Regions from separate parts of the Streptomyces sp. NBC_00523 genome, predicted to be linked through region 1. Evidence: riboswitches for the same ligand, from Rfam matches in the RefSeq annotation. Region 1 holds a riboswitch; each other region holds the start of a gene.
The links. Region 1 has a riboswitch for cyclic di-AMP ahead of OHS17_RS20700 (C40 family peptidase). Riboswitches for the same ligand answer to the same signal wherever they lie in the genome.
Positions count from the first base shown of each region.

Region 2: another riboswitch for cyclic di-AMP. It lies ahead of OHS17_RS29595 (M23 family metallopeptidase); the one in region 1 lies ahead of OHS17_RS20700 (C40 family peptidase).
Region 3: another riboswitch for cyclic di-AMP. It lies ahead of OHS17_RS17575 (M23 family metallopeptidase); the one in region 1 lies ahead of OHS17_RS20700 (C40 family peptidase).
Region 4: another riboswitch for cyclic di-AMP. It lies ahead of OHS17_RS25585 (M23 family metallopeptidase); the one in region 1 lies ahead of OHS17_RS20700 (C40 family peptidase).

Region 1 is NZ_CP107836.1:4,514,594-4,520,060, reverse strand. It holds gene pcrA (DNA helicase PcrA) at 1-1,857, opposite strand, end outside; cyclic di-AMP (ydaO/yuaA leader) riboswitch at 2,019-2,169, shown strand; gene OHS17_RS20700 (C40 family peptidase) at 2,168-3,325, shown strand; gene OHS17_RS20695 (hypothetical protein) at 3,384-3,737, opposite strand; gene OHS17_RS20690 (C40 family peptidase) at 4,047-5,093, shown strand; gene OHS17_RS20685 (GNAT family N-acetyltransferase) at 5,136-5,467, shown strand, end outside.
Region 2 is NZ_CP107836.1:6,555,541-6,561,007, reverse strand. It holds gene OHS17_RS29610 (STM4012 family radical SAM protein) at 1-97, shown strand, start outside; gene OHS17_RS29605 (STM4011 family radical SAM protein) at 105-998, shown strand; gene OHS17_RS29600 (SGNH/GDSL hydrolase family protein) at 1,018-1,842, opposite strand; gene OHS17_RS29595 (M23 family metallopeptidase) at 2,026-2,949, opposite strand; cyclic di-AMP (ydaO/yuaA leader) riboswitch at 2,953-3,112, opposite strand; gene OHS17_RS29590 (tyrosine-protein phosphatase) at 3,522-4,334, shown strand; gene OHS17_RS29585 (DUF6126 family protein) at 4,346-4,522, opposite strand; gene OHS17_RS29580 (helix-turn-helix domain-containing protein) at 4,565-5,173, opposite strand; gene OHS17_RS29575 (aspartate aminotransferase family protein) at 5,236-5,467, opposite strand, start outside.
Region 3 is NZ_CP107836.1:3,886,749-3,892,215, reverse strand. It holds gene OHS17_RS17585 (PrsW family intramembrane metalloprotease) at 1-459, shown strand, start outside; gene OHS17_RS17580 (aldo/keto reductase) at 463-1,407, opposite strand; gene OHS17_RS17575 (M23 family metallopeptidase) at 1,594-2,763, opposite strand; cyclic di-AMP (ydaO/yuaA leader) riboswitch at 2,775-2,928, opposite strand; gene OHS17_RS17570 (PP2C family protein-serine/threonine phosphatase) at 3,140-4,303, opposite strand; tRNA gene OHS17_RS17565 (tRNA-Met) at 4,473-4,546, opposite strand; gene OHS17_RS17560 (hypothetical protein) at 4,831-5,127, shown strand; gene OHS17_RS17555 (SHOCT domain-containing protein) at 5,229-5,467, shown strand, end outside.
Region 4 is NZ_CP107836.1:5,624,249-5,629,715, reverse strand. It holds gene OHS17_RS25600 (bifunctional acetate--CoA ligase family protein/GNAT family N-acetyltransferase) at 1-1,042, opposite strand, end outside; gene OHS17_RS25595 (HPr family phosphocarrier protein) at 1,216-1,497, shown strand; gene OHS17_RS25590 (GntR family transcriptional regulator) at 1,682-2,386, opposite strand; gene OHS17_RS25585 (M23 family metallopeptidase) at 2,597-3,436, opposite strand; cyclic di-AMP (ydaO/yuaA leader) riboswitch at 3,450-3,614, opposite strand; gene OHS17_RS25580 (M16 family metallopeptidase) at 3,846-5,228, opposite strand; gene OHS17_RS25575 (M16 family metallopeptidase) at 5,255-5,467, opposite strand, start outside.

The sequences.
Region 1 (5,467 bases):
GTCGGGGATCTGGTCGGAGTCGGCGACGAGCGCCACCTTCTCCAGGAACTCCGCGAGCGTGCCCGCGCCCTCCTCCTCGCCCCGGTCCTGCTCGAATTCGAGGGCGACGGCCGCGAGCTCCTGAAGGTTCTCGATGCGGGTCTCGTCCTGCGGGTCGGTGGACGCCTGGAGCTCGGCGAGATAGCCCGTACGCTCCAGGACCGCTTCCAGCACCACGGCGGGACCGGCGCCGGACTCCACGACCGTGCGCAGCTCCTCCATCAGCGTGTTGAACCGCTTGACGGCGTTGGCGGAGCGGGCGGCCATGCCGTACGCCTCGTCCACGCGGCGCAGCGCCTGCGGGAAGGTGATCTTCTCGCGCAGCGAGAGCGCGTCGATCATGGCCTCGGCGCGCTCGCCGATGCCGCGCTTGGGCACGTTGAGGATGCGGCGGAGCGGGACGGTGTCCTCGGGGTTGGCGAGGACCCGCAGGTAGGCCAGGACGTCCCGGACCTCCTTGCGCTCGTAGAAGCGGACGCCGCCGACGACCTTGTAGGGCAGGCCGACGCGGATGAAGATCTCCTCGAAGACACGGGACTGCGCGTTCGTCCGGTAGAAGACGGCGACGTCGCCGGCCTTCGCGTCGCCCGCGTCCGTGAGGCGGTCGATCTCCTCGGCGACGAACTGCGCCTCGTCGTGCTCGGTGTCCGCGACGTAGCCCGTGATGCGGGCGCCGGTGCCCGCGTTGGTCCAGAGGTTCTTGGGGCGGCGGCTCTCGTTGCGCTCGATGACCGCGTTGGCGGCGGACAGGATCGTCTGGGTGGAGCGGTAGTTCTGCTCCAGGAGGATCGTCGTCGCGTCCGGGTAGTCCTCCTCGAACTGGAGGATGTTGCGGATGGTCGCGCCCCGGAAGGCGTAGATCGACTGGTCGGCGTCACCCACGACACACAGCTCGGCGGGCGCGTTCTCCGGACCGGCCGGGCCGACCAGCTCGCGCACCAGCGTGTACTGGGCGTGGTTGGTGTCCTGGTACTCGTCCACCAGGACGTGCCGGAAGCGGCGGCGGTAGTGCTCGGCGACGTCGGGGAAGGCCTGGAGCAGGTGGACCGTCGTCATGATGATGTCGTCGAAGTCCAGCGCGTTGGCCTCGCGCAGCCGGGCCTGGTACATCGCGTACGCCTGGGCCAGGGTCTTCTCGAAGCCGTCGGCGGCCTGCCCGGCGAAGGTCTCCTCGTCGATGAGCTCGTTCTTGAGGTTGGAGACCTTGGCGGTGAAGGACTTCGGCGGGTAGCGCTTCGGGTCCAGCTCCAGATCGCGGCAGACCAGGGCCATGAGCCGCTTGGAGTCGGCCGCGTCGTAGATCGAGAACGAGGACGTGAAGCCCAGCTTCTTGGACTCGCGGCGCAGGATGCGGACGCAGGCGCTGTGGAAGGTCATGACCCACATGGCGTTGGCCCGGGGCCCGACCAGCTGCTCGACGCGCTCCTTCATCTCGCCGGCGGCCTTGTTGGTGAAGGTGATCGCCAGGATCTGGCCGGGGTGGACGCCCCGCTCGGCCAGCAGGTGGGCGATGCGGTGGGTGAGCACCCTGGTCTTGCCGGAACCGGCGCCGGCGACGATGAGCAGGGGCGACCCGGAGTGCACGACGGCGGCGCGCTGCTCGGTGTTCAGCCCGTCGAGCAGCGCCTCGGGGTCGATGACGGGGCGGTGTGCGCCGTCGCGGTAGTACGCGTCACGGGGCGGCGGGGGCCCGTCGAACACGCCCGCGAACAGGTCCTCCGGCACCGCTTCGGGTGCGGGGTCCTCGGGGGGCGGCGGGGCCGCGTCCTCCTCCTGCTGGAGGCCGGCCAGGAAACTGTCGTCAAAGAGGCTGCTCATCGCTGTCCGAGTCTAAAGCTCTCCACTGACACCCGGCCCCGCTCCGAAAAGGTCACGGAAATGTATCGGGCATATCGCACACCAACCTTCACAGCGGCCCCGTCAGTTGGCTAGCGTGCACGTTCGGACGGCCCGTACCCCCAGAGGCGACCTACGCCGAGCGTGCCGCCACGCCGAATCCGGGCCCGCCCGGAACCGGGGACCCACACGCAGCACCGGGGTGAATCGGTCCTTCCCCACCGGACCGTAGGGCAGCCTTCCGTTCCGCCCGAACCCGACAGCTAACCCGGTAGGCGGTCCACGGAAGGAGATGCCGGCCTTGGCGTCGCATCGCAAACCGCGCCCCCGGGTGCGTTCCACCGTCCCCGCGGTCGGGCTGACCTCGGCCGCGCTGGCATCGGTGACCCTGCTGTCCTCGCAGAGCGCGATGGCCGCGCCCGCGCCGAAGCCGAGCATCGAGGAAGTCCAGAAGAAGGTCGACGACCTCTACCGGCAGGCCGGCAACGCGACCCAGAAGTACAACCAGGCCAAGGAGGCCACGGACCAGCAGAAGTCCAAGGTCGACGCGCTCCTGGACGACGTGGCCAAGCGCACAGAGAAGGTGAACGACGCCCGCAGGACGCTGGGGAACTACGCCGCCGCCCAGTACCGCAACGGCGGCCTCGCGCCGACCGCGACCTTCTTCCTGGCCGACGACCCGCAGTCGTTCTTCGACCAGACCCACCTCATGGACCGCATGGCCGAGCGCCAGCAGCAGGCGGTCGCGAACTTCCGCACGCAGCAGGCGAAGGTGTCCAAGCAGCGGGCCGAGGCCGTGGAGAGCCTGGAGACGCTGACCGAGTCGCAGGCCTCGCTGCGCACCAGCAAGCAGGACGTCCAGACGAAGCTGACCGAGGCCCGGACGCTGCTGTCGAAGCTGACCGCCGAGGAGAAGGCGCGCCTGGCGGAGCTGGAGCGGAAGAAGGAGGCGGAGGCCAAGCGGAAGGCCGCGGAGCTGGCGAAGAAGCAGGCCGCCGCCAAGAAGGAGGCCGAGCAGAAGGCCAAGGAGGCGGGCGGCAGCAGCGGTACGGAGACGGGCTCCGGCTCCGGCTCCGGTACGGGCTCCGACAGCAGCGCCTCCACGAAGGCGGAGAAGGTCCTCGCGTTCGCCCGCGCCCAGATCGGCAAGCCGTACGTCTGGGGGGCGACCGGCCCCGCCTCGTACGACTGCTCGGGGCTGACGCAGGCGGCCTGGAAGGCGGCGGGCGTCGACATCCCGCGCACCACCTGGGACCAGGTGAACGTCGGGACGCGGGTCGCCACGGCGGATCTGCAGCCGGGTGACCTGGTGTTCTTCTACGACGACATCAGCCACGTCGGGATCTACAAGGGCGACGGGATGATGATCCACGCGCCGAAGCCCGGGGCGAACGTGCGCGAGGAGTCGATCTACTACATGCCGATCTACGGGAGTGTGCGCCCCGCCTGACCGGGGAAGAGGGCCGGTCCGCACGGGCCGGCCCCCTCTTGCGGGGCGCGTCCGCCGCTCAGGTCCAGAGCGTGGCGATGAAGATGTTCGCCAGGGTCAGCGCGCCGACCGCCGCGAAGACCCCCTTCTCGACCTTCTCCTCGTCCCGCTTGACGTAGACGAGCCCCAGGATCACGACCAGGAACAGCAGCTTGACGCCGATCTTGACGTTGTTCACGGGGTGGTCGTCGGCCTGGTCCAGGCCGACGAGGGCGACGCCGGTGACGAGCATGGTCAGCGCGCCGTGCAGCATGCCGGGGACGAACCGGGCGGTGCCGGCCTTCATCGCCTTCATCTGGCCGAGGAAGCCGCCGAGCAGGGCGGCGATGCCGATGATGTGCAGGGCGACGACGAAATCGATGAGTACGCGCATGGTTCCGCACCCTAGAACCCTCTCTCCGGACGGCTCCGGGCAGGGTGGGGCCTACGGGCCGCTTGAATGATGAATGCACTTTTTGCCTGATTCTGTGGCCCTTTTCCCGGTCACTCAGGCTTCATGTGCGGTCATTCTGCGACAATGCCACGCCAAGAGCGGGCAATAACCGTCATAACGACACCTTCCCGTGACCTCGGATTAGCGTCCCTTCCCGGTGGCCGTGGAACAGGGACCGTCCTCGCCGGCCACCGGAGAAGCCCGCCGGTATACCCCGTCGGGCCGTCGCACGGAAGGACGCCCGCCCCCGTGGCAGCGCATCGCAAACCCAGGCAGCGCCTCACCACCGCCTCCGCGGCCCGCACCGCGGCGACCCTCGCCGTCGCCGGAGCCGCAACGGCCGCCGTGCTGCCGGGAGCCGCGCACGCGGACCCCGCACCCACCGCGAAGCAGGTCAAGGCCCAGGTGGACCGGCTGTACCGGGAGGCGGAGGTCGCCACCGAGAAGTACAACGGCGCGAAGTCCGAGGCGACCGCCGCCGCCAAGTCGGTCGACGCCCTGCGCGACGAGGCCGCCCGCAGGACCGCCCGCCTCAACACCGCCCGCGACGTGCTCGGCGCGTACGCCGCCGCGCAGTACCGGTCCGGCGGGATCGACCCCTCCGTGCAGCTGGCGCTCTCCTCCGACCCGGACCAGTACCTGCGTCGCGCCACCTACGCGGAGCGGGCCGGTGAGCGCCGGGCCACCGAGGTGCGCTCGGTGCGCCGCCAGGTCGCGGAGATCGCCCAGGTACGCGCCGAGGCGGCCGGGAAACTCACCGAGCTGGCCTCCCGACAGGCCGCCCTGAAGGAGCACCGGGCGACCGTCCGCGCCAAGCTGGCCGAGGCCCGCCGCCTGCTCGCCCGCCTCACCCCGGCCGAGCGCGCCTCCTACGAGGCCTCCGAGGACGGGCGCGGGGCCGGTCACGCCGACCGCAGCGCGCCGCGCGCCGCCGTGGCCGCGCCCAACGCGCGCGCCGCCCAGGCGGTCGCCTTCGCGTACAACTCCCTGGGCAAGCCGTACGTGTGGGGCGCGACCGGGCCCAACTCCTTCGACTGTTCCGGGCTGACCCAGGCCGCCTGGCGCGCCGCCGGGGTCTCGCTGCCCCGGACCACGTACACGCAGATCAACGCCGGGCAGCGGGTGCCGCGCTCCCAGCTGGCCCCCGGGGACCTGGTGTTCTTCTACTCGGGCATCAGCCATGTCGGCCTGTACATCGGGAACGGCCGGATGATCCACGCGCCGCGCCCCGGGGCCCCGGTCCGGATCGCGCCCATCGACGAAATGCCCTTCGCGGGGGCGACCCGGGTGGCATAGGCTCCGGCCCTCCGAAGCCAACGGCCCGAAGGACACCCGCACATGCCGATGGACGCCGACGTCCAGACCCATGCCCGTACGCTCACGCTGCGCTCCCCGGACCACGTCCGGGTCGGGCCCTTCGTGATCCGCTACAACCCGAACTGGTCGCTGAAGTACGCCAACTACGCGATCCCGGACCAGGACGCGGAGCCGACGCCCGGCGAACTCGACGCGCTCATAGCGGCGTTCCGCGAACGGGACCGGATGCCCCGGCTGGAGTTCCTGCCCGGCTGGGCGCCCGCCGTCGAACCGGCGCTGCTCGCCGCCGGGTTCACCGTCGAGAACCGCGCCCCCGTCCTCGCCTGCGCCCCCGGCGACCTGGTGGACCCGAA
Region 2 (5,467 bases), 2.0 Mb from region 1:
GCTGTCGCCCGAGGGGCTGGCGTACTCCGACGCGCTGGGCCCGGAGCTCTTCTCCCCCGCCGTGCGGGCCGCGATGGCCGCGTACGAGCTGAAGTGAGGGACCCGTGGACCTGACGATTCTCTACCGGGGCCCGCTCGCCTCCTGCGACTACGACTGCCCGTACTGCCCGTTCGCCAAGCGGCGCGACAGCCGGGAACAGCTGCTGGCGGACCGGGCGGCACTCGAACGGTTCACCGCGTGGGTGGCGGCGCAGACCGGTGACCGGATCTCGGTGCTGTTCACGCCGTGGGGCGAGGGCCTGGTGCGGTCCTGGTACCGCAGGGCGATCGTGGAGCTGGCGGGCCTCCCGCACGTGGGCCGGGTCGCGATCCAGACGAACCTGAGCGGGCGGACGCGGTGGCTGGCCGAGGCTCCGGAGGCGGCCCGCGAACGGATCGCGCTGTGGTGCACGTACCACCCGGGGCAGACGCCGTACGAGCGTTTCCTCGGCCGGTGCGCGGAGCTGCGGGACCTCGGGGTCCGGCACAGCGTGGGCGTCGTGGGGTTCGACGCCCATCTCGGCGAGGCGCGGCGGCTGCGCACGGCGCTCCCGGAGGAGGTCTACCTCTGGGTCAACGCCGCCGAGGGGCACACCTACACGGACGAGGAGGCGGAGCGGTGGACGGAGATCGACCCGCTGTTCCCGTACAGCCGCCATCCGCACCGCTCGGCGGGGCTGCCCTGCCGGACCGGTGAGTCGGTGATCTCGGTGGACGGGGAGGGCACGGTGCGCCGCTGCCACTTCGTCCGGGCGGAGCTGGGGAATCTGTACGACGGGAGCTACCGGCGGGCGCTGGGGCCGCGGGCCTGTCCGCTCGCCGTCTGCGACTGCCACATCGGCTATGTGCACCTGGAGACGCTGCCGCTGTACGACGTCTTCGCGGGCGGCGTCCTGGAGCGCGTCCCGGCGGCGCTGCCGCTGTCCCCGGTCGCCGCGACGCGGTCGCGGGGCGACTGAGGACAGCGGAGGGGGCCGGTCAGAGCGGCAGCAGGTCGGGCCGCTTCGGCTCGACGTGGTCCCCGGACGACTCGCCGCGCAGCCGCCGCCCGATCCACGGGACGAGGTATTCGCGCGCCCAGTGGATGTCGTCGCGGCGGATCTCCAGCGTGCCGCGCGGGGGCTGCGGCGGCCACGGCTGGTCCGGGTCGGCCGGCACGTCGAGTCCGAGGACCTGGGCGGCGCGGAGCGCGACCCGGGTGTGTCCCTCGGGCGACAGGTGGAGCCGGTCGCCGTCCCAGGCGCGCCGGTCCTGCACGGAGCGCAGCGACCACAGGTCGAGGACCGGGCAGTCGTAGCGGTCGGCGATGGCCCGGACGTGGGCGGTGTAGGTGGCGATCTTGCCGCGCAGATGGCGCAGCACGGGGACGCCACGGGTGTCGAAGCCGGTGGTGATCATGACGGTGCCGACCGACCGCGTGAGGTCGGCGACGGCCCGCTCGAAGCGTTCGGCCACGTCGTCCGGGTCGGTGCCCGGCCGGATGATGTCGTTGCCTCCGGCGCAGAAGCTCACCAGATCGGGGGCGAGTTCCTTGGCCCGGGGCACCTGCTCCTCGACTATCTGGTCGAGGAGGCGTCCTCGTACGGCGAGATTGGCGTAGCGGAAGTCCCCGGTCGCCGGGCCGGGCTCCGGGAGCCGGTCCGCGAGGAGTACCGCGAGCCGGTCGGCCCAGCCGACGAACGTTCCGTCCGGGCCGGGGTCGCCGACTCCCTCGGTGAAGCTGTCGCCAATCGCCGCGTACGACCCGATGGCGCCCTGTCGGTCGATGGCGCCCTGTTGAAGGTTGTTCGAATCGTCTGCCACAACCGCATATCCTGCACCCCGGAATGTGACCTACGCGACCGTAATAAGGGGTTGACGGGTGGTGAGATAAACCACCCGGTCAGTTTTCGGTAAAGGGGGAATAAGCAGAGGGACGACGCACCGCCGTGCGCCGTCCCTCTGTGTCGTTCAGCGACCCGGATCACCGGGCCCGTACTGCCTGGATCAGACGTTGATCCCGTGCGACGCCAGGTAGGCGATCGGGTCGATGTCCGATCCGTACTCCGGGCCGGTGCGGACCTCGAAGTGGAGGTGCGGGCCGGTGGCGTTGCCGGTGGAGCCGGAGAGGCCGACCTGCTGGCCCGCGGTCACGGTCTGGCCCGCCGAGACGGAGAGCGAGGACATGTGGCCGTACTGGGAGTAGTGGCCGTCGGCGTGCTTGATGACGACCTGGTTGCCGTAGGCGCCGCCCCAGCCGGCGGTGACGACGGTGCCGGAGGTGATGGCCTTCACGCTGGTGCCGGTGGAGACGGGGAAGTCGATGCCGGTGTGGCTGCCGCTGGACCAGTTGGCGCCGGAGGCGCGGTACGCGGTGGTGTGGTTGCCCGGGACCGGGTGGACGTAGCCGGAGGCGTCGTCCTGGGAGGCGGGGGCCTCGGTCTTGGTCTCGGTCTGTGCCTCGGTCTTGGTCTCGACCTTGGGCGCGGCCTTCGTCTCGGCCTTGGGCGCGGCGGCCTTGGGCGCGGCCTTGGCGGGGGCCTCGGACGTGGTGGCGGCGGGGGCCGCCTTGGCGCCGAGGGTCAGCTTCATGCCCGGGAAGATCAGGCTCGGGTTCTCGCCGACGACCTCGCGGTTGTCCTGGTACAGCTTGTGCCAGCCGCCCTTGAGGTGGTGCTGGGCCGCGATCTTCGACAGGTAGTCGCCGGAGACGACGGAGTACGTGGTGGTGCCGGCGCTCTTCGCGGGCTTGGCCGGGGCGGTGTGCGCGGCGACCGACTTCGAGGTGGCCGGGGCGGACTGCTCCGCGGCGTGGGCACCGGTGGCGCCGAGCAGCGGAAGCGCGATGACGGCTCCGCCGGCGCTCGCGGCGACGACGCCACGGGCGATGGTGCTGGACTTGGGACGGCGGTGCTTACCCGAGTTGGGCATGAAGAATTTCCTCTCCGGCGCCTGCGAGGTGAGCTGTCGGGTTCGGGCTGGAGATGCCCGGCCGCGCCTGGCGCGACTTCACCCCTAGCCGTCCGGTCGTCCCGGTCGGCGGCTTACCTGGTTCCCCCGCTCCTGCCACACGGTGAGTGGGTGCGAATTCCGGACGGCGGCAGGATTGGGCGTTCCATCCGGATGGCATGGAACGTAAGCGAGCCGGGACGACGGAAACAAGCCACGGATTCGGCACCGGATTCCGCACCGGAATTGCGGCGCGGAATTCCGGTCACACTCCGTGGATTACGGATCTTGCCTTTCCGCGCGGCGCGGGGAGTACCCAGCCGGGGCGTCACCACACACCGTCACGGATATGATCCCGCTCACGAACGGGTGATCATCTCCCGCGCAACCAGGGCAAGTTCTACATAATCCGGCAATACGGACATGTCATGGCCATCGTCCACCCCGACGGCGGAGCGGGCGGCCGAGATGATTGCCCCAGGAACCGATGTCGTATCGTCGCGGACGTGGGCCCGTCGGCGACACGCGCCGGGGCAGAGCCTCCAGGAGTGACCGTGACGCAGCAGCTGCCGCAGACCCCGCCGACGGAGCCCGTTCTCACCGGTGTCCGCAACTTCCGCGACGTAGGCGGTCTGCCCACCGCGGACGGCCGCCGGGTGCGCCACGGCAGGCTCTACCGCAGCGGTCACCTGGCGCACGCCACGGTCGAGGACGCGGCCTTCCTCGGCGGGCTCGGCCTGCACACCGTCTTCGACTTCCGCAACGCGGCCGACCACAAGCTGGACGGCCTGGACATCGAGCTGCCGGGCGTACGGAACGTGAGCATCCCGCTCAGCGACCCGGCGGACGGCGCCGAGTTCTGGCGCATGGTGCGCGACGGCAACATCGCGGAGCTGCGCTCGATCCTGGCCGACGGCAAGGGGACCAGCCGCATGGTCGCCTCGTACCGCTCGATCATCCTGGAGCGCACCGCCGAGCACAGCCGGGTGCTGCACGCCCTGGCCGAGGACAGCGTCCCCGCCCTGATGCACTGCGCGGCCGGCAAGGACCGGGCCGGGCTCTCGATCGCGGTGACGCTGCTGGCGGTGGGCGTCGGGCGGGAGACCATCGAGGCCGACTACCTCAAGTCGAACGACGCGCACCGCCGCTACCGCATCCGGCGCAGCGACACCTCGGCGACCGGGATGTCCCCCGAGGTGCTGGAGCTGCTCAACCCGCTCTTCGGTGCCCAGCCCGACTACCTCGCCGCGGCCTTCGCCGCGATCGACGAGACCTGGGGCGGCACCGACCGCTATCTCACCGACGGGCTGAAGCTCACGCCCGCCACCCGTGAGCGGCTGCGCGAACGGCTCCTCGACGAGAGCTGAGGCGGCCCGGCCTACTGGTTGTGCATGCCGACCGCGAAGAGCAGATACAGGAACGCGGCGATGACGTGCCCGGCCACGAGGTAGGCGAAGAGCCGGATGACGAGCCCGCGCGGCATCTTCTTCTCCTGGCTGTCGGCGCCGGGGCGCGGGGCCGGAGTGAGCGGGTCGTAGTGCTCTGAATCGGACATGACTGGCCTCTCTGGCTGCCGGGGTCCGGCGGCCGATACGTCTCAGGCGCGGTGGACCCGGCCGCCGAGGCACAGGTCGGCGGCGGGGCTCTGCAGCAGGGTGTGGACGAAGAGCAGCTCGGCGCCCTCGGGTTCGGGGGCCGCGATCCGGTGCGGGGTGAGGGAGTCGAAGTGCGCGCCGTCGCCGGGCGCGAGGTCGTGCACCGTCTCGCCGAGCGTCACCCGGAGGCGGCCGGTCAGGACGTACAGCCACTCCTCGCCGGGGTGGACGCGGACCAGGTCGCCCTGGGCGCCGTACGGGACGCGGACGCGCAGCGCCTGCATGGCCCGGCCGGAGCCGCCGGCCTGCTGGTACAGCCAGCCGTCGGCGGCCGCGCCCTCGAACGGGCGGCCGCGAACGATGGCGTCCCGCTCCGGGGGCGTCTCGCCGAGGAGCTCGGAGACCGTCGTACCGTAGATCCTGGCCAGCTGGAGCAGCATCGGCAGCGAGGGCTGGCGCCGGGCCGTTTCGAGCCGGGAGAGGTGGGCGGGCGAGAGCCCGGCCCGCTGGGCCGCGGTCTCCAGGGTGAGACCACGGCCTCGGCGCAGATCGCGCAGGCGTGGCGCGACACCGGGCAGCTCATCGGCTGCCAGGTCGTCCGGAGGATTCATGCCTCCATTGGGCCAAAGACTTTCCCCTGAGGCAAATTTCTTGCCTCAGGGGCAAAAACGTCTCAGCGGTTGGCGACGGCCTGCTTCACCAGGGTCCGCCCGAAGTCCCACATCAGTCCCCCGCCGCTGTGCGCGTCGTCCATGACGGCGGTGAACGCCTCCACGAAGCGGTCGACGTCCGCGTCATCGATGACCAGCGGCGGGATCAGCTTGATCACTTCGAGGTGGTCGCCGGAGACCTGGGTCAGGATGCGGTGCTTCTGGAGCAGCGGCACGACGACCATCTGCGCGAAG
Region 3 (5,467 bases), 630 kb from region 1:
TACCACCCGGACTACGCGAGGGTCCGTGCCAAGGAGGCGAAGGAGCGCGGCAGGGCGGCGGCGCGGGCGGTCGCCGAGTACGAGGCGTTCGCGACGTCCCTGGCCTCCCTGCGCCGACAGGCCGGACTGGGCAGGGCCGACCCGGACTTCGCCGCGCGCGAGCTGGAGCTGCTGCACCACCTGTGGCAGCGCCGCGAGATCGCGGGCCCCGCCCTCGCGTACGCGGCCCGGGCCACGCACCGCCGGCCGCCCGGCTACACGGCCGCCTGGCCACCTCGCCGACCGTACGCGGGCGGGCCCGTGCCCTACGCGTACGGCAACCCGGCCCCGTACAACGGCAACCCGAATCCGTACGGCAACCCGGCCCCGTACAGCGCCCCGCCCACGTACCCGACGACGCAGCCCTACGGTCAACACCCCTACGGCCAACAGCCCCACGCCAACGGGCCGCAGGCCTGATCGCTACGCCGAGGCCGCCGTCAGCGTCGACAGCTCCTCGTCCGTCAGCTCAAGCCCGGCGACCGCCAGCAGGGCGGGCAGCTGGTCGACCGTGCGGGCGGAGGCGATCGGCGCGGCGACCGTCGGGCGGGACGCGAGCCAGGCCAGGGCCACCGTCGCGATCTCGGCGTCCCGGTCCCGCGCCACCGTGTCGAGCGCGGCGAGCACCCGCTGTCCGCGCTCCGACTCCAGGTGACCGGCCGCGCTCCCGGCGCGGGCGCTGTCCACAGCAGTCCCCGGGCGGTACTTGCCGGTGAGGAAGCCGGCGGCCAGCGCGTAGTACGGGACGGCCGCGAGCCCGGCGTCGGCGGCGGTGTCCTGGAGCTCGCCCTCGTAGGTGTCCCGGGACACGAGGTTGTAGTGCGGCTGGAGCGCCACATAGCGGGCCAGGCCCTCGCGTTCGGAGAACTCCAGCGAGGCGCGCAGCCGCGCGGCGCTGATGTTGGAGGCGGCGATCTCGCGGACCTTGCCCTCCTTCACCAGCTCGTCGAGGGCCGTGATGATCTCCTCGACCGGGACCGTCTCGTCATCGAAGTGTGTGTAGTACAGGTCGATGTGGTCCGTGCCGAGGCGGCGCAGCGACTCCTCGGCGGCCGACTTGATCGTGGGCGCCGAGAGGCCCTTGTAGCCGGGCAGCGCACCGACCTTGGTGGCCACCACGACGTCGGACCGGTTGCCGCGCGACGCGAGCCACTTGCCGATGACCGTCTCCGACTCGCCGCCCTCGTTGCCGGGCACCCAGTGCGAGTAGGCGTCGGCGGTGTCCACGAAGTTGCCGCCTGCCGCCGCGTACGCGTCGAGGACGGCGAAGGACTGGGTCTCGTCAGCGGTCCAGCCGAAGACGTTTCCACCGAGGCAGAGCGGGAAGACCTGGAGGCCCGACGGGCCGAGATTGCGCAGTGAAGTCATAGGTGGAACAACAGCTTCCGGGCTATCCGCTATTCCGTGCCATCTACATCCGGCAGGCTGCTCCCTGCGGAGGCTGCCGCTGTACGCGAACCGGCAGCCCTGACGTCGGGGGGGGGTGTGCGTCAGGGCTGCCGGGGTTCGGAAGGCCGCGTGCGGGGAAGGGCCGGGGTGCCGGAGGAGGAGTCCTCAGACCGTCAGGCCGCGGGCGCGCAGCCAGGCCATCGGGTCGATGCCGGTGCCGTCCGGGGTGTGGACCTCCAGGTGGAGGTGCGGGCCGGTCACGTTGCCGGTCGCGCCGACGCGGCCGATGGTGTCGCCGGTGGTGACCTTCTGGCCGACCGTGACGCCGATCGAGGACTGGTGGCAGAACCACAGCTCGGTGCCGTCCTCCAGCTCCAGCACCGTGCGGTAGCCGTAGGCGCCGGACCAGCCGGCCGACTTGATGGTGCCGGTGTGGATGGCCTTGATCGGGGTGCCGGTCGGGGCCGCGAAGTCGAGGCCCGTGTGGTAGCCGGAGGACCACATGGAGCCGGCCTCGCCGAACGTCGAGGTGATCGTGTACGAGGAGGTGGGGATGGCGTAGCTGGCGGCGAGCTTGGCCAGGCGCAGCGCCTCGGCCTTCTTCTTCGCCTCCTCCTCCGCCTTCTTCTTCTCAGCGGCGGCCTTGGCCTCGGCCTCGTCCTGCTGCTTCTTCGCCTCGGCGGCCGCCTTCTCGGCAGCGGCCTTCTCCTCGGCCGCCTTCGCCTCGGCGTCGGCGGCGCCCTGCTGCTGTTCGGCCTGCTGGAGGATGCGGGCGCGCAGCGCCTCACCGGCGTCCGTGGTGCCCTGCTCGGCCTCGGCGGTCGTGATGCCGGCGGTCGTCAGCGGGGCGGCGGCGGTGGCGGTCGCGGGGGTTTCGGCCTCGCTCTCACCGGAAAAGAACGCGCCCACGCCGGGAAGGGACTTGGCGTCGGGGAGATTGCCCGTGATGGAATCGGGAAGAGAGATGGAGACCGGCGGCTTGCTCTGCGCGGTGGCCATGCCTCCCGCACCGACGGCCGCGATGACACCGACGCCGAGGACGGTGGAGCTACGGGCCAGACCATTGCGCTGCTTGGCGACACGGTGCTTGCCGCGGACGGGGCGGACGGACTCCTCGGTGGGGTTCCATTCCTCCCAGGTCCGCTCGGAGTCGGCGTCGTCGGCGCGGAAGCCGCTGCCGTAACCGGCGCCGGTGGCAAAGCCATTGCCCCGGTCGGTCGCGTAGTCGCCGCCCTGTTCCGGGATGTAAGCGGTGCCGGGGCCGGACGCAAAGTCGGCGCCGTACTCGGGCACGAACCGGGAAGGTGATTCGGGGGCAGGCTTGTTGGACGCCACGCGGGCGCGCTCCTTTCCTTCCTTCTCGCCTACCGGGTTAGCTGACGGGTTCGGAGCAGGAAGGTCTCCTACGGGTTCCTCCGCCTCTTGTGAAGACGAAGATGCCCGATTCACCCCATGTAGGTGGTTCCCCGGTTCCCTTGCGGAATTCGGCGCACGCGCGCGGCGCCGTCCCTGACGACGGCTGGGACAACCGCGCTGCGTTATCGAACGTTAATAGACAGACGGGTCCGATTCCAAGCTGTTCCCACTGATCGTTCACGCGCCCGGCCTGGACTTTACGGGACACAACCGGGTGGAATCGGGCGAGTTGATCGACGCTCAGCCACTACGCGTTTTCTGACGTTGCGTCAAATGTTATGCGGAGCGACGCTCCTCAGTCACGCAGCGTGGTACCCCCCTTGATGATCTTCACCGTCCTGCGCCGGTCGGGCTGTCCCTTGGCCGGCCGGGCCACCGCGAGCAGCGCCATGTCGTCGGTCGACTCGCCCCCCGTATGCAGCCGTACGTCGTCGGTCAGCGCGGACAGCAGCTCCTCGGGACCCGGGAAGAGCCGCCCGCGCAGCCGTTCCGCCGGGTCGTAGAAGACACCCTCGGCGTCACGGGCCTCCGACAGGCCGTCCGTGTAGAACAGCAGCGTCCCGCCGGGCGGCAGCTCCCACTCGTCCGAGCGGTCCGGCCGCACCCCCAGGTCCATGCCCAGCGGCAGCGCGGGCTCCGTGGGCGTCAGCGCCTCCACCGCCCCGTCCCCGCGCAGCAGCAGCGGCTCGGGGTGGCCCCGGTTCACGATCCGCACGAACTGTCCGCCCGGCCGGATCTCTGCGAGCGCGGCGGTCACGAACTCCTCGAACTCATCGAAGCCGCCACCCCGCGTCGACTCACGCGCCAGCGCCCGCTCCAGCCGCTGCGCCACGCCCTCCAGCGACTTCTCGTGCTCCGCCGCCTCGCGGAACGCCCCGATCACCACCGCCACCGCGCCGACCGCCTCCAGCCCCTTCCCGCGTACGTCCCCCAGCACGAGCCGTACGCCGTACGGAGTGTCGGCGGCCGCGAAGAGGTCGCCCCCGACGAACTCGTCCGCCTGCGCCGCCTCGTACCGCGCGGCCACCTGGAGTCCGCCGATCCGCTCCGGCGGGACGGGGAGCACGGCTCGCATGGCCGTCTCGGCGATGATCCGGGCGGACGCCAGCTGCTCGCTGCCGCGCCGCACGACCCGGTTGATCACACACGCCTGGACGGCGACCGTGAGCACGGTGAGCATCTCGATGAACGAGACCACCTCGACCAGGTCGCCGGTGTAGAGCCGGATGCCCGCGACGGCGAGCACTGCGGCGATCCCGATCCGGATCGTGGTGCCCAGACCGAAGAAGGGCGCGGCGATCAGCGGGGCGGCCGCGAAGATCGGGACGGCCGTGAAGGAGGGCGGCGTGAAGAGGTCGAACACCACCCCGATGACGATCATCGTCACCGGCAGCACCCGGACGAACCGGCGGCTGCCCGCGCCGTCGGGCCCGCGCCACCGTCGCTCCCACTTCCTCACCTGCGGTCTCCTGCCCGGTGCGGCCACGGCCGGTACCGCGCACCTCCCCCAGCCTCGCGCCCGCCCGGCCACCGGGCGAGTCCTCGGCCGCCGAAGGGGCGACAACGCGTATGCGCCGACAACGCATCAGGCCCGGCACGCTGCATGCGTGCCGGGCCTGATCCTTCAGTAGCGGGGACAGGATTTGAACCTGCGACCTCTGGGTTATGAGCCCAGCGAGCTACCGAGCTGCTCCACCCCGCGTCGGTGAACCCAACTCTACGGCATCTTCGGAGCTCTCATGACCACCACCCGTCCCGCGCACCCCGTGCGCACCGGCGGCGCGGACCACGGCCGCCCTTGACCCGAACCCCAAAGTGCCGAAAACGAGAAGGTGTTGCGAGGAACATGTGTTCTGACGCAAGGTATCTGCTGCACCCCCCGGCTCGGTGGGCTGCCCGTGTGAGCAGGCCCCGACCGCGCATGCCGGCGCGCGCGGAGAGCTGCTCCCGGTCTCTGATCGCAGCCTGTCTGGAGGGCTCTCGACCATGGCCGCACCGCTCGCCGCCTCCGATAACACCCCCGCCCCCTCGGCCACCCCGCCGTCACCCGCACGCGCCGCCGCCAAGAGCGGCCTCATCGGCGGTGTGATGGGCGCGGCGATGAGCGCGGCGGTGAACTACCTGGCGATCGGCCTCCCGGGCAGCGCGTCCGTCAACGCGGTCAACCACGCGATATCGGGCCTGATCAGCGGATTCCTCGCCGGTTTCATCGGCATCATGGTCCACAGCAAGAAGACGGCGGCGGCGGCCGCGGCCACCGCCCCCTCCGAGCCGGAGAAGTAGCCACCGCCCTCCACAGCGCTCCCCCTCCAACGGGCGCACGGACCCATATGGCGATATGACTGATTTCAGACTCAGCCATTTCGAGGCTCCGGGAGTGGACGATGGACGACTATCCCCTGCTCAACCTGTTCTGGACGATGCTCTGGTTCTTCCTCTGGATCATGTGGCTCTTCCTCCTCTTCCGGGTCATCATGGACATCTTCCGCAGCGATGACCTGAGCGGCTGGGCGAAGGCCGGCTGGCTGATCCTGGCGCTGGTACTGCCCTATCTGGGCGTGCTGATCTACGTGATCGCCCGCGGCAAGTCCATGGGCAAGCGCGACGTCCAGGAAGCGAAGGA
Region 4 (5,467 bases), 1.1 Mb from region 1:
AGTTGTTGATGATGCCGAACGCGTTGGGCCCGATGATCCGCATGCCGTACGAACGGGCCTGGCGCACCAGTTCCCGCTGGCGCTCGCGGCCCTCGGCGCCCCACTCGGCGTAACCGGCGGAGAGGACCACCAGCCCCTGGACGCCGTGCTCCCCGCAGTCCGCGACGGCCTCCGGGACGCGGTCGGCGGGTACGGCGACCACCGCGAGGTCGACCGGCTCGCCGATCTCGCCCAGGGAGCGGTGCGCGGGGACCCCGTCGATGGTGTCCTGCCCGGCGTCGAGCGCGCTGTTGACCGCGTGGACGCGGCCGGTGAAGCCCGCGCCGAGCAGGTTGCGCAGGACGGTGCGGCCGACGCCGCCGGGGGTGCGGCCGACGCCGATGACGGCGACGGATCCGGGGGCGAGCAGCCGCTGCACGGACTTGGCCTCGGCGCGCTGTTCGCGGGCGCGCTGGACGGCGAGGGATTCGGCGGTGGGTTCGAGGTCGAGGGTGAGGTGGACGGAGCCGTCCTCGAAGCTGCGCTGCTGGGTGTAGCCGGCGTCCCGGAACACCTTGATCATCTTGGTGTTGGCGGGCAGCACCTCTGCGGCGAAGCGCCGGATGCCGCGTTCGCGGGCGACCGCCGCGATGTGTTCGAGCAGGGTCGAGGCCACGCCCCGGCCCTGGTGGGCGTCCTGGACGAGGAAGGCGACCTCGGCCTCGTCGGCGGGGGCCGAGGCGGGGCGGCCGGTCGCGTCGATCCGGTCGTAGCGGACGGTGGCGATGAACTCGCCGCCCACCGTGACGGCCAGACCCACCCTGTCGACGTAGTCGTGATGGGTGAAGCGGTGGACGTCCTTGGCGGAGAGCCGGGGGTAGGGCGCGAAGAAGCGGTAGTACTTCGACTCGTCGGAAACCTGCTCGTAGAAGCTGACCAGGCGCTCGGCGTCATCCGTGGTGATCGGCCTGATCCGCGCGGTGCCGCCGTCGCGGAGCACCACGTCCGCCTCCCAGTGATCGGGGTAGGCGTGATGCGGACTCTGCTCCGGAGAGGGCTGCATGAGGAAAGCCTACGGCTGTCGCACGGGTCGCGGGGGTGCCGGGGCCGGGGCACTCTGAGGTCTCCGGACGACCGCGGGCGCGGCGCGCGGGAGGGCCCGCGGGTCTGCCCGGAGCATCGCGCACCACATGAGACACTGGTCTAGACAACCGTTGATTCTTGAAGGGCAGAACCATGGCTGAGCGCCGCGTAAACGTCGGTTGGGCCGAGGGCCTGCACGCCCGCCCCGCTTCCATCTTCGTCCGTGCCGCCACGGCCTCCGGCGTCCCCGTCACCATCGCCAAGGCGGACGGCAACCCGGTGAACGCGGCCTCCATGCTCGCGGTGCTCGGTCTCGGCGCCCAGGGCGGCGAGGAGATCGTGCTCGCGTCCGACGCGGACAACGCCGAGGCCGCCCTGGACCGCCTGGCGAAGCTGGTCGCCGAGGGTCTCGAGGAGCTTCCGGAGACCGTCTGAGCCCGAGCGGCCGACACCGCCGGAATTCTCACGGGAAAGCCGCGGCCCCCTGCATGGGGCGCCGCGGCTTTTGCGTGCGCGGGCCGCAGCCATACGACGCGGACCGAATAAGCGGGCGGTTGGGCGGGCCGCGCCTTTTCCGCTTTTTTTACACGCGCCTTTCTTTATTTGTACGCGCCCTTTGTTAATTCCGGCCACTCGCGGTGTTTACGGCACGTTGCGAAGCCCTCACACGGCCGGCCCGGGGCACGGTGGCGGGGCGGGCGGCGCGGCGGAGCCGGTGCGCGGCGCCGTGGCGTTCGGCGAGCTGCACGGCCAGGGCCCGCGCCCGCTCCGCGTCCCCGCGCGCCACGGCGTCCACGAGGGCCCCGTGCTCGGCCCAGGCTTCGGCCGGGCGGGCCGGCTGCTCGACCGCGTACATCCAGGCGATCTTGTGGCGGAGCTGGGTGAGCAGGGCGATGAGGCCGGGGCTGCCGGACGCCTGGGCCAGCGTCTCGTGGAACCAGCCGGCCAGGGAGCGCAGATCCTCGCCCTCACCCCGGCGGGCCCGCTCCTGGCCGAGCCTGACCAGGCCGCGCAACACCTTGAGGTGGGCGTCCGTCCGGCGCTGGGCCGCGCGGGCCGCGCTCAGCGGTTCCAGCAGCATGCGGACCTCCAGGAGGTCGGCGGCCTCCTGCTCCGTGGGCTCGGCGACGCAGGCTCCGGCGTGTCTCCGGGTCACGACGAAGCCCTCCGACTCCAGGGTGCGCAGCGCTTCCCGTACCGGGACGCGGGAAACCCCGTAACGCCGTGCGAGCACCTCCTCGGTGAGCCGGCTGCCGCGTTCGAAGACACCGGAGACGATGTCGTCACGGATTGCCGTGCATACCGAATGCGCCGGAACACGCATGTCCGAACCTCCGCCTCAATCCCCGCGAACAGCGGCCGATCGACACCTCTGGCGTGACTCTATTGCAATGCGCTCGCATTTCCGATGCCGGGCGGGAATTCATGAATATCTTTTGGTCGCGGCCGGGTGGCGGAAGGTGCGCGGGGAGGCGTGGGAACGGCGAAGGCCCCGGCGGGATGCCGGGGCCTTCGGTGTGGAGCCGGTGACCGGTCAGACGCTGACGCCGTGGGCGCGCAGATAGGCGACCGGGTCCATGTCGGAGCCGTAGGAGGGCGTGGTGCGGGCCTCGAAGTGGAGGTGCGGACCGGTGGAGTTGCCGGTCGAGCCGGAGAGCCCGATCTGCTGACCGGCCGCCACGCTCTGGCCCACGGAGACGCCGATCGAGGAGAGGTGGCCGTACTGGGTGTACGTGCCGTCCGCCATCCGGAGCACGATGTTGTTGCCGTACGCCCCGCCCCAGCCGGCCTCCACGACCGTGCCGGCGCCGACGGCGACGACGGAGCTGCCGGACGCGGCGTGGAAGTCGATGCCGGAGTGGCTGCCGGAGGACCAGAGCGAGCCGCTGGACTTGTAGCCGGTGGTCACGTAGGAGCCGGCGACGGGCAGCTGGTAGGACGAGCCCAGCGCGGTGCGTGCGGTGGAGCGGCCGGCGCGGGCGGACGCCTCGCGGGCGGCCTTGGCCTTCGCCTTGGCCGCTTCCTTGGCCTTGGCGGCCTTCTCGGCGGCCTTCTTCTTCGCGGCCTCGGCCTTCTTCTTGGCCGCTTCCTTCGCCTTGGCCGCCGCCTTCTTCTCGGCGGCCTCGGCCTGGTGCTGCTGCGCCGTGGCCTGGGCGTCGATGCGGTCGGCGAGGGTGTTCTCGATGGCGAGGAGCTGGGAGAGGCCGGTCTCGGTGGCGGCGGGGGCCGTCCCGGTGTCGGCGGCGAGGGCCGGGGAGGCCAGGGAGCCGATGACACCGCCGGCGGCGAGCGTCGCGACGCCGACGGCCTTGGCGCCGACGCGCGTCAGGCGGCTCGGGGCACGGTGCTTCCCGGTGGCACGGGTGAACGCCATGGGGTGGCTGGTCCTTTCCTTCCTTCTCGCCTACCGGGTTAGCTGACGGGTTCGGAGCAGGAAGGTCTCCTACGGACGCCTCGCTCCGGACGGAGCGCGGGCATCCGATTCACCCCAGGGACGGTGGGTCCCCGGCTCCCCAGGCTCGCGCCTGACGGGGACTCGGCGATGGCTGCCCGGTACATCACGGATGCGCGTACGAGTGGCGGACAGCGGACCCGACGCTAAGCGGACGGACTTCAGGCCACCAAACGGACACGGGGTTTTGTAGCCCATCCCACAGGGCGAACTAATCTCTTTATGCACAAAAGGCACGGAAGGGACAAAAGGGGCCGCGCATGCGGGGAGGGTTCGGCGCGACCGCGCGCCGAACCCTCCCCGTTGCCCGTCGAGCGGGCCGAGCTGCGGATCAGCCGGTGACGACCGACACCTCTCCGATGCCGAGTGCCCTGACCGGCTCCTCGATGCGCGAGGCGTCCCCGACCAGGACCGTGACCAGCCGGTCCACCGGGAAGGCGCTGACCACAGCCGCGGTCGCCTCGACGGTGCCGGTCTCGGCGAGACGGGCGTACAGCGTCGCCTGGTAGTCGTCCGGGAGGTGCTGTTCGACCTGGTCGGCGAGGGTGCTCGCGACGGAGGCCGCCGTCTCGAACTTCAGGGGCGCGACGCCCACGAGGTTCTGCACGGCCGTCTCGCGCTCGGCGTCCGTCAGGCCCTCGGCGGCCAGCGTCCGCAGGACCTTCCACAGGTCGTCCAGCGCCGGTCCGGTGGACTCGGTGTCCACGGAACCGCTGATGGCGAGCATCGAGGCGCCCGTCGCACCCGAGACGGAGTCGGCTGCGCCGGAGCGGAGCACCTGGGCGAAGGCCCGCACGCCGTAGGTGTAGCCCTTCTCCTCGCGCAGCACCCGGTCGAGCCGGGAGGTCAGCGTGCCGCCCAGGCAGTAGGTGCCGAGCACCTGGGCGGGCCACACGCTGTCGTGGCGGTCGGCGCCGATGCGGCCGATCAACAGCTGGGTCTGCACCGCGCCGGGGCGGTCCACGATGATCACCCGGCCGGTGTCGTCGGCCGTGATCGGCGGGACGGGGCGGGGCTCGGCGGTGTTCCCCGACCAGTCGCCGAGGGTCTCGGCGAGCAGCGCGTCCAGGTCGATGCCGGTGAGGTCGCCGACGACCACGGCGGTCGCGGTGGACGGGCGGATGTGCGCGTCGTAGAAGGCGCGCACGGCCGCGGCGTCGATCCGCTCGATGGTCTCCTCGGTGCCCAGGCGCGGGCGCGACATGCGGGCCGTGGCCGGGAAGAGCTCCTTGGAGAGCTGCTTGGCCGCGCGGCGGGCCGGGTTGGCCTGCTCGTGCGGGATCTCGTCCAGCCGGTTGCTCACCAGCCGCTCGATCTCGCTGTCGGCGAAGGCCGGCGCCCGCAGCGCCTCGGCGACCAGGCCGAGTGCCTTGGCCAGGCGGGAGGCCGGGACCTCCAGGGAGACCCGGACGCCCGGGTGGTCGGCGTGGGCGTCGAAGGTGGCGCCGCACCGCTCCAGCTCGGCGGCGAACTCCTCGGCGCTCTGCTTGTCGGTGCCCTCGGACAGGGCGCGCGACATGATCGTGGCCACGCCGTCCAGACCCTCGGGCTCGGCGTCCAGGGGGGCGGCGAGGAAGATCTCGACGGCGACGACCTGCTGGCCGGGGCGGTGGCAGCGCAGCACGGTGAGGCCGTTGGGCAGGGAGCCCCGCTCCGGCGCGGGGAAGGCCCACGGCCGGGCCGTGCCGGGGGCGGGCTGGGGGTGGAACTGCATCGAAACTTCAGTCGCGGCAGCGTCGGTCACTGGTCCGCCCCTTCGTGCGCGTCGGTGTCGGCGTCGGCCTCTTCGGCCGTCTCGGCGGGCTCGACCGGTTCGTAGACCAGGACCGCCCGGTTGTCGGGCCGCAGCTGCGCCTGCGCGGCGGCCTTGACCTCCTCGGCCGTGACGTCGAGGACCCGGTTCACGGCGGAGAGCGCGAGCTGCGGGTCGCCGAACAGCACGGCGTAACGGCA